One region of the Arthrobacter sp. P1_B11 genome, then DNA from elsewhere that is predicted to be linked to it. Evidence: riboswitches for the same ligand, from Rfam matches in the RefSeq annotation. Region 1 holds a riboswitch; each other region holds the start of a gene.
The links. Region 1 has a riboswitch for thiamine pyrophosphate ahead of AC1D14_RS10520 (ECF transporter S component). Riboswitches for the same ligand answer to the same signal wherever they lie in the genome.
Positions count from the first base shown of each region.

Region 2: linked by a shared signal. The riboswitch ahead of thiC (phosphomethylpyrimidine synthase ThiC) and the one ahead of AC1D14_RS10520 (ECF transporter S component) in region 1 are both predicted to bind thiamine pyrophosphate.
Region 3: linked by a shared signal. The riboswitch ahead of thiD (bifunctional hydroxymethylpyrimidine kinase/phosphomethylpyrimidine kinase) and the one ahead of AC1D14_RS10520 (ECF transporter S component) in region 1 are both predicted to bind thiamine pyrophosphate.
Region 4: linked by a shared signal. The riboswitch ahead of thiO (glycine oxidase ThiO) and the one ahead of AC1D14_RS10520 (ECF transporter S component) in region 1 are both predicted to bind thiamine pyrophosphate.

Region 1 is NZ_JBFTZQ010000010.1:50,868-53,809, forward strand. It holds gene AC1D14_RS10500 (amino acid ABC transporter ATP-binding protein) at 1-433, shown strand, start outside; gene AC1D14_RS10505 (RidA family protein) at 490-870, shown strand; gene AC1D14_RS10510 (DUF4235 domain-containing protein) at 971-1,234, opposite strand; gene AC1D14_RS10515 (heme-degrading domain-containing protein) at 1,270-1,815, opposite strand; TPP riboswitch at 1,984-2,127, shown strand; gene AC1D14_RS10520 (ECF transporter S component) at 2,199-2,819, shown strand; gene AC1D14_RS10525 (ABC transporter ATP-binding protein) at 2,819-2,942, shown strand, end outside.
Region 2 is NZ_JBFTZQ010000001.1:467,267-470,208, forward strand. It holds gene thiC (phosphomethylpyrimidine synthase ThiC) at 1-1,574, opposite strand, end outside; TPP riboswitch at 1,569-1,676, opposite strand; partial or broken gene AC1D14_RS02110 (amidohydrolase family protein) at 1,766-2,858, shown strand; gene AC1D14_RS02115 (VOC family protein) at 2,927-2,942, shown strand, end outside.
Region 3 is NZ_JBFTZQ010000031.1:47,848-50,789, forward strand. It holds gene thiD (bifunctional hydroxymethylpyrimidine kinase/phosphomethylpyrimidine kinase) at 1-1,251, opposite strand, end outside; TPP riboswitch at 1,234-1,331, opposite strand; gene AC1D14_RS19370 (Rne/Rng family ribonuclease) at 1,410-2,942, opposite strand, start outside.
Region 4 is NZ_JBFTZQ010000001.1:129,720-132,661, forward strand. It holds gene AC1D14_RS00600 (ferritin-like fold-containing protein) at 1-500, shown strand, start outside; gene thiE (thiamine phosphate synthase) at 497-1,231, opposite strand; TPP riboswitch at 1,259-1,379, shown strand; gene thiO (glycine oxidase ThiO) at 1,372-2,796, shown strand; gene thiS (sulfur carrier protein ThiS) at 2,793-2,942, shown strand, end outside.

The DNA of each region.
Region 1 (2,942 bases):
CATCGTGGAAGCGCCCGTCCATGTGCTCGGGCGTCCGCGGAACGAAGTCACCGCCGAAGCGCAGACGCTGCTGGACCGCGTCGGGCTCGGCGACCGGAGACACTCCTACCCCCAGGAGCTCTCCGGCGGGCAGCAACAGCGGATCGCAATCGCGCGGGCACTGGCCATGAAACCCAAGCTCATGCTCTTCGATGAACCCACGTCCGCACTCGACCCGGAGCTCGTCGGCGAAGTGCTCGACGTCATGAAATCCCTCGCCGAGGCCGGGATGACCATGGTCGTCGTCACGCACGAACTTGGCTTTGCCCGTCAGGTCAGCGACCAGGTCGTTTTCATGGATCAGGGGGTGGTCGTCGAAAGCGGACCCCCCGCGGAGGTCCTTGGTTCACCGCGGCACGAACGCACCCAGGCCTTTCTTTCAAAGGTCCTCTAAGAACATCAACAACTCCGGCCGGCCACCGCGCCGGTCACACGAAAGGAATCCTCCCCATGCCTCGACAGCAGGTAACCACAGACCTCGCGCCCAGCCCGGCCGGACCCTACTCCCAGGCGATCGCCGCCAACGGCTTCCTCTTCACCGCGGGCCAGACACCCCACGACCCCGTCACCGGTGACACCGTCGGCACCACCATCGAGGAGCAGACCGTCCAGGCCATGAAGAACCTGGCTGCAGTCCTGGCCGGGCACGGACTGGACTTCTCCCACGTCGTCAAAGCAACGGTGCACCTGCACCATCCCGGCCGGGATTTTGCAGGGTTCAATGCCACGTACGAAGGGTTCGTCGAAGCCCCCTACCCGGCTCGAACCACCGTCGGTTCATTCCTGGGAGACTTCCTGGTCGAAATCGACGTCGTAGCCGCCATACCGTAGCCAGCCCAGGACCTCCGCTGGGGAATGACCGCGGACCACGGCCCCGTCTGATGCAGTGTCCAGCATTAGTCGGGCCCGTGGTCGGCTCACCAGGAAGTGGCTAGACGATGTCCTGGGTTTTGGCGAAGCGGGTGATCGCCCGCTGTGTGCCCCGGTTGGCCAGCACCTGGATGATGGCGCTCACCGAAGCTGAAATGAGGGCAAAGGTGAGGGCCGAGCGGAGCGTCGTGGGGACGTCGTCCTTCCCGCCCTTGGGCGGCTTGCGGCCGGTGGTCTTTTCCCAGATGGTGTCCACGGCCTTGGTGCCGGCGAATCCGGCGAGCAGGCTAATGCCGGTGCCAAGCAGCTTGATGAAAAAACTCATTCCGAAACTCCTTGCGACGTGAATACAGACTGCCCCTAGCCTAGCCGCATGGACGCATGGATTTCCCGAAGTGCCCGCACCACCAGATCGTGGTCGGCCTTCTGCGGCAACCCTGAGACCGTCACCGTGGCTACCGCACCCACGCCTTCCACGTAAATGGGGAATGAGCCGCCGTGGGCGGCATACCTGGACTGGTCAAACCAGGCGTTGTCCTCGATGCGGCCCCCGCCGAGTCGGCCGCGCAGTCCCACGAGCAGGGACGGTTCCTCGTAGCGTGCTGCGGTCCGCTGCTTGGCCTTGACCCAGTGCTCGTTGTCCGGGGTGGCACCCTCCAGTGCCACATGGAACAGCACGTGTTCGCCCTTGGTGATGTCGACGGCGATGGGCAGGTTGCCGATCTTGCCGAGCTCAACCAGCAGGAGGCCGAGGTTGAGGGCGTCGTCCCTGCCGAACCGGGGAAACTGCAGCTCGGTGATTTCCGCTTCGATGCTGGCGATCAGGGCTGCCAGAGCGCCCGCCGGCTGCTCGGCGGCGGAGTCGGGGTCAAAAGCGGCTTGGCTGCCGTGATCCTGTTGCGTCATGGCCCCAATGTACTCCGCGCTGTCCTCGCGCCGCCCCGTCCCAGGCAGCCTCTGTTCGCCGCCCTCTGGCGCCTCCGCGCACTTCCCGGATACCTCCCGGATTGTGACCGCGGCGCCGGTCTTCCGCGGCCGTCCCGGTGTAAACTGGATCAGCCCACAAGGGCAGATTTATTACGACAGGGGAGCGCCGCCGTCGGGCATCACTGGCAACTGCCAGCGAAACCGAGGATGGGCGCTGAGAGTGCGGACCGCCGCAGACCCTCGAACCTGATCCGGCTAGTACCGGCGCAAGGGAGTCGAGTTCTCAAAGTGTCCGGCAGCAGGCAAACCAACCGCCAGCAGCCGGGGAGCGCTTTCCCCTCCTGTTCCTCAGGAGGACCATCATGACAACTGCAACAATCAAGAAGACCGGCTACAACTGGCGCGTGGCTGACATCGTGGTGGCGGCACTGATCGCGGTCGCCGGCGGCGTGATCTTCTGGGCCTGGTCCCAGGGCGCCAACCTAATCTCCGCCCCCGTCAACGCCGTGTACCCGCCCCTCTCCGGCCTCTACGCCGGCGGCTGGATGATTCCGGCGGTGCTCGGCATGCTCATCGTCCGCAAGCCGGGTGCGGCACTGTTCTGCGAAGCCGTCGCCGCCACGGGCGAGCTGATCATGGGCTCCCAGTACGGCACCACGGTGCTGATCTCGGGCATCCTGCAGGGCCTGGGTGCGGAGCTCGTGTTCGCCGCCTTCATGTACAAGAAATTCAACCTCCCCGCTTCGCTGCTGGCCGGCGCGGGTGCGGGCCTGTTCTGCGGCCTGAATGACTCCTTCGCTCCGTGGGGCTGGAACATTGCGTACGCCGCTGGGGACAAGCTCGCGTATATCGTGTTCTGCGCCATTTCCGGCGCGGTCATCGCCGGCGTGCTGTCCTGGATCGCTACCCGCGGCCTGGCCAGGACGGGCGTGCTGAGCTCGTTCGCGTCCCGCAAGGCAGCCACGGAGCCCGTCTTCTCCTGATGCCCGCACATTACGACGGCGGCGTCCGCCCAGCCGCGGTCACCGCCCGCGGCTGGGGCTGGCGCCACGCGGGACGGTCCAGGCCCGCCGTCAACGCGCTGGACCTGGACATCCGGCCGGGGG
Region 2 (2,942 bases), on a different contig from region 1:
GCCTCTGCCGTTACCGGGTCAAGGGACAGGGCGAACTGGTCCCGCCAGCGGAACTCGAAGCGCGCCTTGGACAGGGCGTCGTCCCTCTCATTGGCGCCGGGGTGGCCCTTGGCGAGGTCTGCGGCGTGGGCGGCGATCTTGTAGGTGATCACGCCGGTCTTCACGTCGTCCTTGTTGGGCAGCCCCAGGTGTTCCTTGGGCGTCACATAGCAGAGCATGGCCGTACCGTAGCGGGCGATCTCCGTGGCACCGATGGCGGAGGTGATGTGGTCGTAGCCGGGCGCCACGTCCGTGACCAGCGGGCCGAGGGTATAGAACGGAGCGCCCTTGCACAGCTCCTGCTGGCGCTCGACGTTCTCGCGCACCAGGTGGAACGGGACGTGGCCTGGGCCTTCAACCATCACCTGGACGTCGTATTCCCAGGCACGCTGGGTCAGCTCCGCCAGGGTGTCCAGTTCGGCGAACTGTGCGGCGTCGTTGGCATCGGCGGTTGCGCCCGGCCGGAGGCCGTCGCCGAGCGAAAAGGAGACGTCGTACTTGGCGAAGATCTCGCACAGCTCGTCAAAGTGCGTGTAAAGGAAGTTCTCCTGGTGGTGTGCGAGGCACCAGCCGGCCATGATGGACCCGCCGCGGGACACGATGCCCGTGACGCGGTTGGCGGTCAGCGGGACGTAGCGCAGCAGCACTCCGGCGTGGATGGTCATGTAGTCCACACCCTGCTCGCACTGCTCAATCACGGTGTCCCGGAAGATCTCCCACGTCAGGGCATTGGCCTCACCGTTGACCTTCTCCAGCGCCTGGTAGATCGGAACGGTGCCGATAGGGACGGGGGAGTTGCGGATCAGCCATTCGCGGGTGGTGTGGATGTCATCGCCGGTGGACAGGTCCATCACGGTATCCGCGCCCCACTGGGTGGCCCACTGCAGCTTGTCCACTTCCTCTGCAATCGAACTGGTTACAGCCGAGTTGCCGATGTTGGCGTTGATCTTTACCAGGAACGCCTTGCCGATGATCATGGGTTCGGACTCGGGGTGGTTTATGTTGTTGGGGATGATGGCACGGCCTGCAGCCACCTCGCTGCGCACCAGTTCAACGTCGCAGTTCTCGCGGAGTGCCACGAAGCGCATTTCCGGGGTGAGGACGCCCTGCCGGGCATAGTGCATCTGGGTCACCGTCTTGCCCCCGACGGCGCGGCGGGGCACCGGCTGCGCTCCCTTCCACTCCGCGGAAGCTGCGCCGCGACGTACAGCCGACCTGCCGTCGTCGAGCAGGTTCCGCTGCCGGCCGCCGTACGGCTCCGTGTCCCCGCGTGCTTCAATCCATTCCGAGCGGAACGGGGCGAGGCCCACTACCGGGTCGCTGCCCGGACCCGCAGTCCGGTAGACCCGCAGCGGCTCGTTCTGCTCCCCGTTGGGAGACGGCTCCAGGGCGATTTCCGTGACCGGGACGCGCAGGCCTTCCCCCTCGATGTAAGCCAGTGAGTGCGACTTCAGCGACTGGGTGGTCTGCTGGCCAGCTTCGTTATGGGCCGCCTCGTTTTGGGCAGGGCTCAGCCGTGTTTTCTGGGTGTTCATTTACTGCTCACTTCCTTCGCCGGCATTACCCGGACAGGTTCAACGGTCGCAGGCTGCGCTAGCCCGATCTCAGCCCCTGCAGGGGCACCCGTGTGGTCGTAGACGAAGCTACCACAGGGCGGCAGGCGGGTGCCGCATCCGTGCCGGGTGTGACACACGCCGGGCCGGGCCGTACGGATTACGCTTGAGCCATGGCGCCCATCATCGAATTCAGCGGGACCGCGCTTACCGGCCCGGACCAGGAGCGGGCAGGCCTTTGGGCCGTGGACGGTCGGCTGACCTTCCGCCGCCCGGCAGTCGTCCCGGACGCAGTACTTGACGGCTGGGTGCTGCCCGGCTTCGTGGATGCCCACTGCCACATCGGGCTGGGGCCCGGAGGCGCCGTGGACGACGACACCGCCTATGCCCAGGCGATGACTGACCGCGACGCCGGCACGCTGCTCGTCCGGGACGCAGGCGCGGCCAGCGATACCCGCTGGCTCCAGCGCAGCCCGGAAGCGCCGAGGATCATCCGGGCCGGGCGGCACATCGCCCGGACAGGCCGCTATCTGAGGAATTTCGCCGTCGAAGTGGAGCCGGAGGGCCTTGTCGAGGCGGTCCGCAAGCAGGCGCGTTCCGGCGATGGCTGGGTCAAGCTGGTGGGGGACTGGATCGACCGCGACGCCGGCGACCTCGCGCCGTCGTTTCCCGCCTCGGCGGTACGGGACGCCGTCAGCGCCGCCCACGATGAGGGCGCCAGGGTCACTGCACACTGCTTCGCCGAAGACACGCTCGACGACGTGCTGGACGCCGGAATCGACTGCATCGAACATGCCACGGGACTTCTGCCGCGGCACATTCCCAGGCTGGTCGAGCAGCACGTGTCGATCGTTCCCACACTGATCAACATCGCGACGTTCCCGGATATCGCTGCCCAGGCCGAACCCAAGTTTCCGCGCTACGCGGCCCACATGCGGGCCCTGTGGGAAGGCCGGAATGAACGGATCCTGGAAGCGCACGAAGCCGGGGTGCAGGTTTTCGCTGGAACGGACGCGGGCAGCGTGATCCGGCACGGCCGGATAGCTGACGAGATCCTGGCCCTCCACGCCGCAGGCCTTCCGGCGGCTGCTGCCCTGGACGCCGCCTGTTGGGGTGCCCGCCGGTGGCTGGGAGCGGAGGGCCTGGCCGAAGGGGCAAGTGCCGACGTGGTGTTGCACTGAGGACCCCCGCGAGGTGCCCGGAACCATCAGGGATCTCAGGGGCATAGTTCTGCGGGGACGCGTTGTCCGTTTAGGAATAAATTGAAGCTTCAAGTAATTTAGATATGTAGAGACCATCGAAATCCGGTGGCCAGGGAGTCCGGGAGTACTCAAATGACACCAGCAGCCA
Region 3 (2,942 bases), on a different contig from region 1:
TGCCGACGCAGCCAGCAGGTGGTCCACATATGCCTTGGTGACCGGGCCCAGCTCCGCCCGCACCCTCCGGGTGCTGAGCCAGCTGCGGTGCAGCTCCGACTCGACTTCGAGGCACTGCTGCGCGGAACGCGCCCAAAAGAGCTGCTCGGCCTCGGTGGGGGCAAGGGCGCTGGCCCGCGCCAGGACGCGTGAATACCCGTTGAGGTAGATGGCATCCTGGGCGAGGTAGTACGCAAACTCGTTTTCCGACAGGGTGCCTTCCACCAGGCCGCGGATGAAGCCCAGGCCGTAGATCGCTTCCAGGTCGGGTGCGGCTTCGGCGTGGAGCATCCCGGCATAGCTGCCTTCGCCCGCCACCGTCAGGTGGTGGAAGTGGTGGACAGGTCCGTTACCGTGCCCCACGTCGAGCCTCCCGGACGTGCGGAGGGCCCCCTCAAGCCACGGCTTGACGGTACGCAAGGACAGCTCCCAGTCCCCTAAGCGCGCCTGCACCGTAGCCATGGCTGAGGACAGCGAGCACCCTGTGCCGTGGCTGTTGCGCGTCGGAACCCGCTCGCCGTCCACCACCACGACGTCAGCCGACAGCACACCACCGGTGTTCACGAGGGCGTCCGGGCAATCAGCACCGTCCAGATGCCCTCCCTTGACCAGGACTGTGGCCCCGGTTTCGGCCGACAACCGTTTTCCCTGCTCGAGCGCGTCGGACCAGGTGGCGGCTTCCGGTTCCCCGAGCAGCATGCCCAGCTCGGCAAGGTTGGGCGTGATCAGGTCGGCCAGCGGCAGAAGTGCCCGAAGTGCAGACTCGGCGGACTCCCGCAGGAGCCGGTCCCCGCTCGTTGCCACCATGACCGGGTCAAGAACCACGACGCCGGGACGGACCTTCTCCAGCCAGCTGCGGACCGCGGTGATCACCTTTTCGTCGCCCAGCATCCCGATCTTCACGGCGTCCACAGTGATGTCGTCGCTGACCGCTGACAGCTGCGCGGTGAGGAAATCCGCCGGCGGAACGTGGACGGCACTGACGCCGCGGGTGTTCTGCGCGGTCAGCGCCGTGATGGCGGCCATTCCATAGCCTCCGTTGGCCGCGATGCTCTTCAGGTCCGCCTGGACGCCGGCGCCTCCTGAAGGGTCCGAGCCGGCGATCGCCAAGACCCGGGGAATGTCCCGGCCGGTGCGCGGGGAGAATTTGAAGGCGGCAACGGAGGAATCAACCGCGGGAGGCAGGACAGATGCTGAGGACAAAGGAGACATCCCTTCGCCGGTGCTAACCGGTCAGGTTCAACGGGTTTGGATCTCAGCCGGCACTTTGCTCGGCACCCCGTGTCAGTCCCCCAGCCTAGCGGCTTACTCCCAAAACCCAACGGGCCGGTGCTGCGATTGCAGCACCGGCCCGTTGGAAGGGAGTCGACTCAGAGCTCAGACGCGGGTACGCCTACGCCAAGAATGATCGGCTCGCTGGCCGGCTTGGCGGCAGCCACCTTCTCCGCTTCCGGAGCCTTGGCCTCATGCGAGTGTCCGGCCACTGCTGCCGGCGCCGTCTCATGGTGTTCCACGGACGTCTCGTTGGCTGCGCCCTGCGCACGGCTTGCGCTGCGGTTCCGGCGCGGACGTCGGGCCCGGGTCTGCACGGCCGAGTGATCCGCGAACCGGTCGGCGTCGTTCTCCGCAACCGCCGGAGCGGGACTCGCCCCGGTTCGCGCCGGGGCAGCTACCGCAGTGGCAGGGCCGGCTGCAGCCGGATCAACAACAGCAGGTACCGGGGCCGCCGTCGGCTCCTCCGCAGCGGGAGCAGCAGGCTCGCCAAGGTGCGCGAAGGCTTCCTCAAGCCGGTCCAGGGTCAGGGCAGGCGTTTCGGATGCCAGCTCGTCGGCGTGCTCGACGAAGGGAAGCACCACCTTCTCGCCCCCGAACGTCAGCACGGCGCCGGGACGGCCGGAAATGCTTTCCGTCTCCGGGCTGCGGTGCACTGCCGGGCTCTCCGGAGCGGAGGCCGCCGGCACGGGAGCAGGCCGCGCCGCATCGCCGGAGACACCGTGGTGGGCGGCATCCTCATGCAGGTGGGCTGCGTGTGCCGCTGCCGCTATGTTGGCGAGGGCCGCCCGGGTGGCTTCGGCCTTGGCATGGCGCTCGGCCTCGTTTGGCTCGTGATGGACAGCGGCGGGAGCAGTAGGCGCGGACTCGGCCGGAACCTGGCCGCCCTTACCGCGGCGGCGGCTCTTTCGCTCCGGGCGCACGGCGGGCTGGTGCTCCGCTCGAGGGATGTGGTGCTCGGCGGCAACGACATTGGCCCGGCGGTGCTCGACCGGCTCGTCGTGGGTGACGATGCCGCGGCCGGCGCACGCCTCGCACTGCTCGCCGAAGACTTCCAGCAGCCCGGTGCCCATCCGTTTGCGCGTCATCTGCACGAGTCCCAGCGAGGTCACCTCCGCGACCTGGTGCTTGGTCCGGTCGCGGCCGAGGCACTCAACCATGCGGCGCAGCACGAGGTCGCGGTTGGATTCGAGCACCATGTCGATGAAGTCGATCACGATGATGCCGCCGATGTCGCGGAGTCGGAGCTGCCGGACGACTTCCTCGGCCGCCTCCAGGTTGTTCTTGGTGACCGTCTCTTCCAGGTTGCCGCCGCTGCCGGTGAACTTGCCGGTGTTGACGTCAACCACGGTCATGGCTTCGGTGCGGTCAATCACGAGGGAACCGCCGGACGGCAGGAACACCTTGCGGTCCAGCGCCTTGTGGATCTGCTCGTCGATCCGCCACGCCGCGAAGATGTCGGTGTCCTTGGTCCACTTCTCCAGCCGGCCCACCAGGTCGGGTGCCACATAGGTGACGTAGGCCTCGATGGTGTCCCACGCTTCCTCGCCGGAAACGATCAGCTTCGAGAAGTCCTCGTTGAAGACGTCGCGGACCACCTTGATCGTCAGGTCCGGTTCGCCGTAGAGCAG
Region 4 (2,942 bases), on a different contig from region 1:
TGAGTGAGAGGCTCGCCGGGATGGGCGTTGACGTCGAGGACGCGATGCTCCCGTTCCAGGCAGCGGTGGACCATTTTCATGAGCGGACGCGGCCCGCGGACTGGTACGAATCCCTGATGAAGGCCTATGTGGTGGACACGGTCTCGGCCGATTTCTACCAGGCCGTGGCCCGCTACGTGGATGCCGGGACCCGGGAGCTTATTCAGCAGATCCAGTCCTCCGAGGAAGCGACGGCGGTCCTCCGCGAGAGGTTGAGGGTGGCCCTTGCCGATGATCCCCGGCTCGCCTCACGGCTGGCGTTGTGGGGACGGCGGCTCCTGGGAGAGGCGCTCACGCAGGCACAGCGCGTGGGCTATGAACACGCCTTCCTGACCGAGCTGATCACTGAAGCGGACAGCGGTGCTGACGACGCCGCGGCCCGGGAGCGGGTGCGCAGCCTCACCTCCGAGCTCGCCGAAAACCATTCCCGGCGGATGGTGCAGCTCGGTCTGAGCGGCTAGTTCAGGCCTGCCACCGGCGCGCCTGCGCCCTTCACTCCGGCGTTCTCCGCTCCCGCATCCAGGGCCTCGAGCAGTTCGGCTGCCGCGGCCTCCGGATCCGGCGCCTCGGTGATAGCCCGGACGACGACGATCCTGCCGGCGCCCGCTGCCGCGACCTGCTCCACGTTGGTGAGGTCGATCCCGCCGATGGCGAACCAGGGCAGCAGCAGGCCGCCGACCCTTTCCTCGTCCGCCGCCCTTACGGCCTCCGCCGCATAGCGGACAAGATCGAGCCCGACGGCGGCCCGGCCGGGTTTGGTGGGGGTGGCCCACACCGGGCCAACGCAGAAATAGTCCAGACCGCTTCGCCCGGGGGAGGCGGCGATCGCGGCATCCACCTGGTCAGGGGTGTGCGTGGACAGCCCGATCACCGTGGCGTCATGCAGCAGCTTCCGTGCGGAGCGCAGCGGCAGGTCCTTCTGGCCGATATGGAACACCGGGGCCCCGGACAGCGACGCAATGTCTGCCCGGTCATTGACGGCCCAGAGCCGGCCATGCCTGTGGGCTGCCTGGCGCACAACTTCCAAGAGTTCGAGTTCCTCGGCCGCCTCGATGGTCTTGTCCCTCAGCTGGATGATATCCACCCCTCCGGCGAAGGCCGCATCAACGAAATCGGTGAAATCGCCGCGCTCCTTGCGGGCATCGGTGCAAAGGTACAGTCGGGCGGTGGTGTGGACATCATGCGCGGTCATGGCAACCAGCCTAGTTCCTCTAAACTGGGCAGGTACCGCGGGAGCCCGCTGCAGCTGTCACAAACGCCGCAGGGCTGAGAGGGCGTAAGAGCCGACCGCTTGACCTGATCCGGTTAGTACCGGCGTAGGGAAGGATTTCCATGCAGCTTGGATCCGGCGGGAGCACTTCCGCCACAAACACTTCTGCCGCGGAACCGCTGCACGCTGACGTTGCCGTCATCGGCGGCGGCGTGATCGGCCACGGGATTGCCTGGGAGGCGAGGCGTTCAGGACGCTCAGTGGTGCTTATTGACGATGCGCCGGGGACGGGGGCCAGCTGGGCCGCTGCGGGAATGCTCGCCCCTGTCAGCGAGCTGCACTACCAGGAGCAGGAACTCCTGGAACTGATGCTCGAATCCTCTGCCAGATGGCCCGATTTCGCCGCGGCGCTCGCCGATGGCGGAGCCGGCAGGGAGACCGGTTATCTTTCGACGCCGACCATCGCCGTCGGTGCGGACCCCGCCGACCGCCGCACCCTGACGGACCTTCGGGAAGTCCAGCAGGCGTGCGGCCTGGTTGTCGCGCCGCTGACCATCCGTGAGGCCCGGTCGCGGGAGCCGCTGCTCAGCCCGGGCATCTCCTGTGCGCTGGACATCCCGGCTGACCACCAGGTTGATCCGCGGATGCTGGTGGCAAGCATCGCAGCTGCGCTGGCCCGCCACGAACCCGGTTCGCGGACGGCCGTTGCCGGTGCAGAAAACGGCTATGAGATCAGGGAAAACGCTGCCGGCCTGCTGTGGGACGGCGGGCAGCGCGAACGGGTCTGCGGCGTCCGGCTGGCGGGCGGCGGCACTGTGCGTGCCGCCGAAACCGTGGTGGCCAACGGACTCGCGGCGGCGTCGCTGGATGGACTGCCGGACGGGCTGAAGCTGCCCCTGCGCCCGGTCTACGGCGACATCCTCAGGCTCCGGGTTCCCGCGCACCTCCGGCCGCTGCTTACGGCCACGGTCCGGGGCATTGTCCGCGGAATACCCGTCTATCTTGTTCCGCGGCAGGACGGAACGGTGGTTATCGGCGCCACCCAGAGGGAGGACGGGCATTCAGCCCCCAGCGCCGGCGGGGTCTACCAGCTCCTCCGCGACGCCCAGGTGCTGGTGCCGGCCGTGGCAGAACTCGAGCTCCTGGAATCGACCGCCAGGGCCCGGCCGGGTACCCCCGACAACGCCCCGTTGCTGGGCCGCGTACCCCTCGGCGGCATTACGGCGGGGCAGGGCAGCACCGTGCGGCACGGAAGCACGGCGGGCCGGGCGGGCACTGCGGCCGACGGGGGGCTGCGGGCAACTGTTGCCGGGCTCATCATCGCCACCGGGTTCTTCCGCCACGGCGTGCTGCTGACGCCAGCCGCAGCCGCCATCTGCCGCGGGCTGATGGACGGCGTGGAGGACAAACGCTGGCACGCCTTCCGTCCGGAGCGGTTTTCGGCCGGGCGCCCCGCCGCGGCGGGCGCAGCCGCCCCGGGCAACGGCACACCGGCCAGCTGCGCAACGGGCACAGTCACATTTGACCGAGACAAGGAACCAGCATGAACATCACACTGAACGGCAACCAACACGCAGTGGGCGCAGGCGCCTCCGTGACAACTCTGGTCAGCAACGTCACCGGGCGGACACTGGCTGCAAACGGGCAGGCGGCCGACGGCCAGCGGCTTGGCGTGGCCGTGGCCCGCAATTCG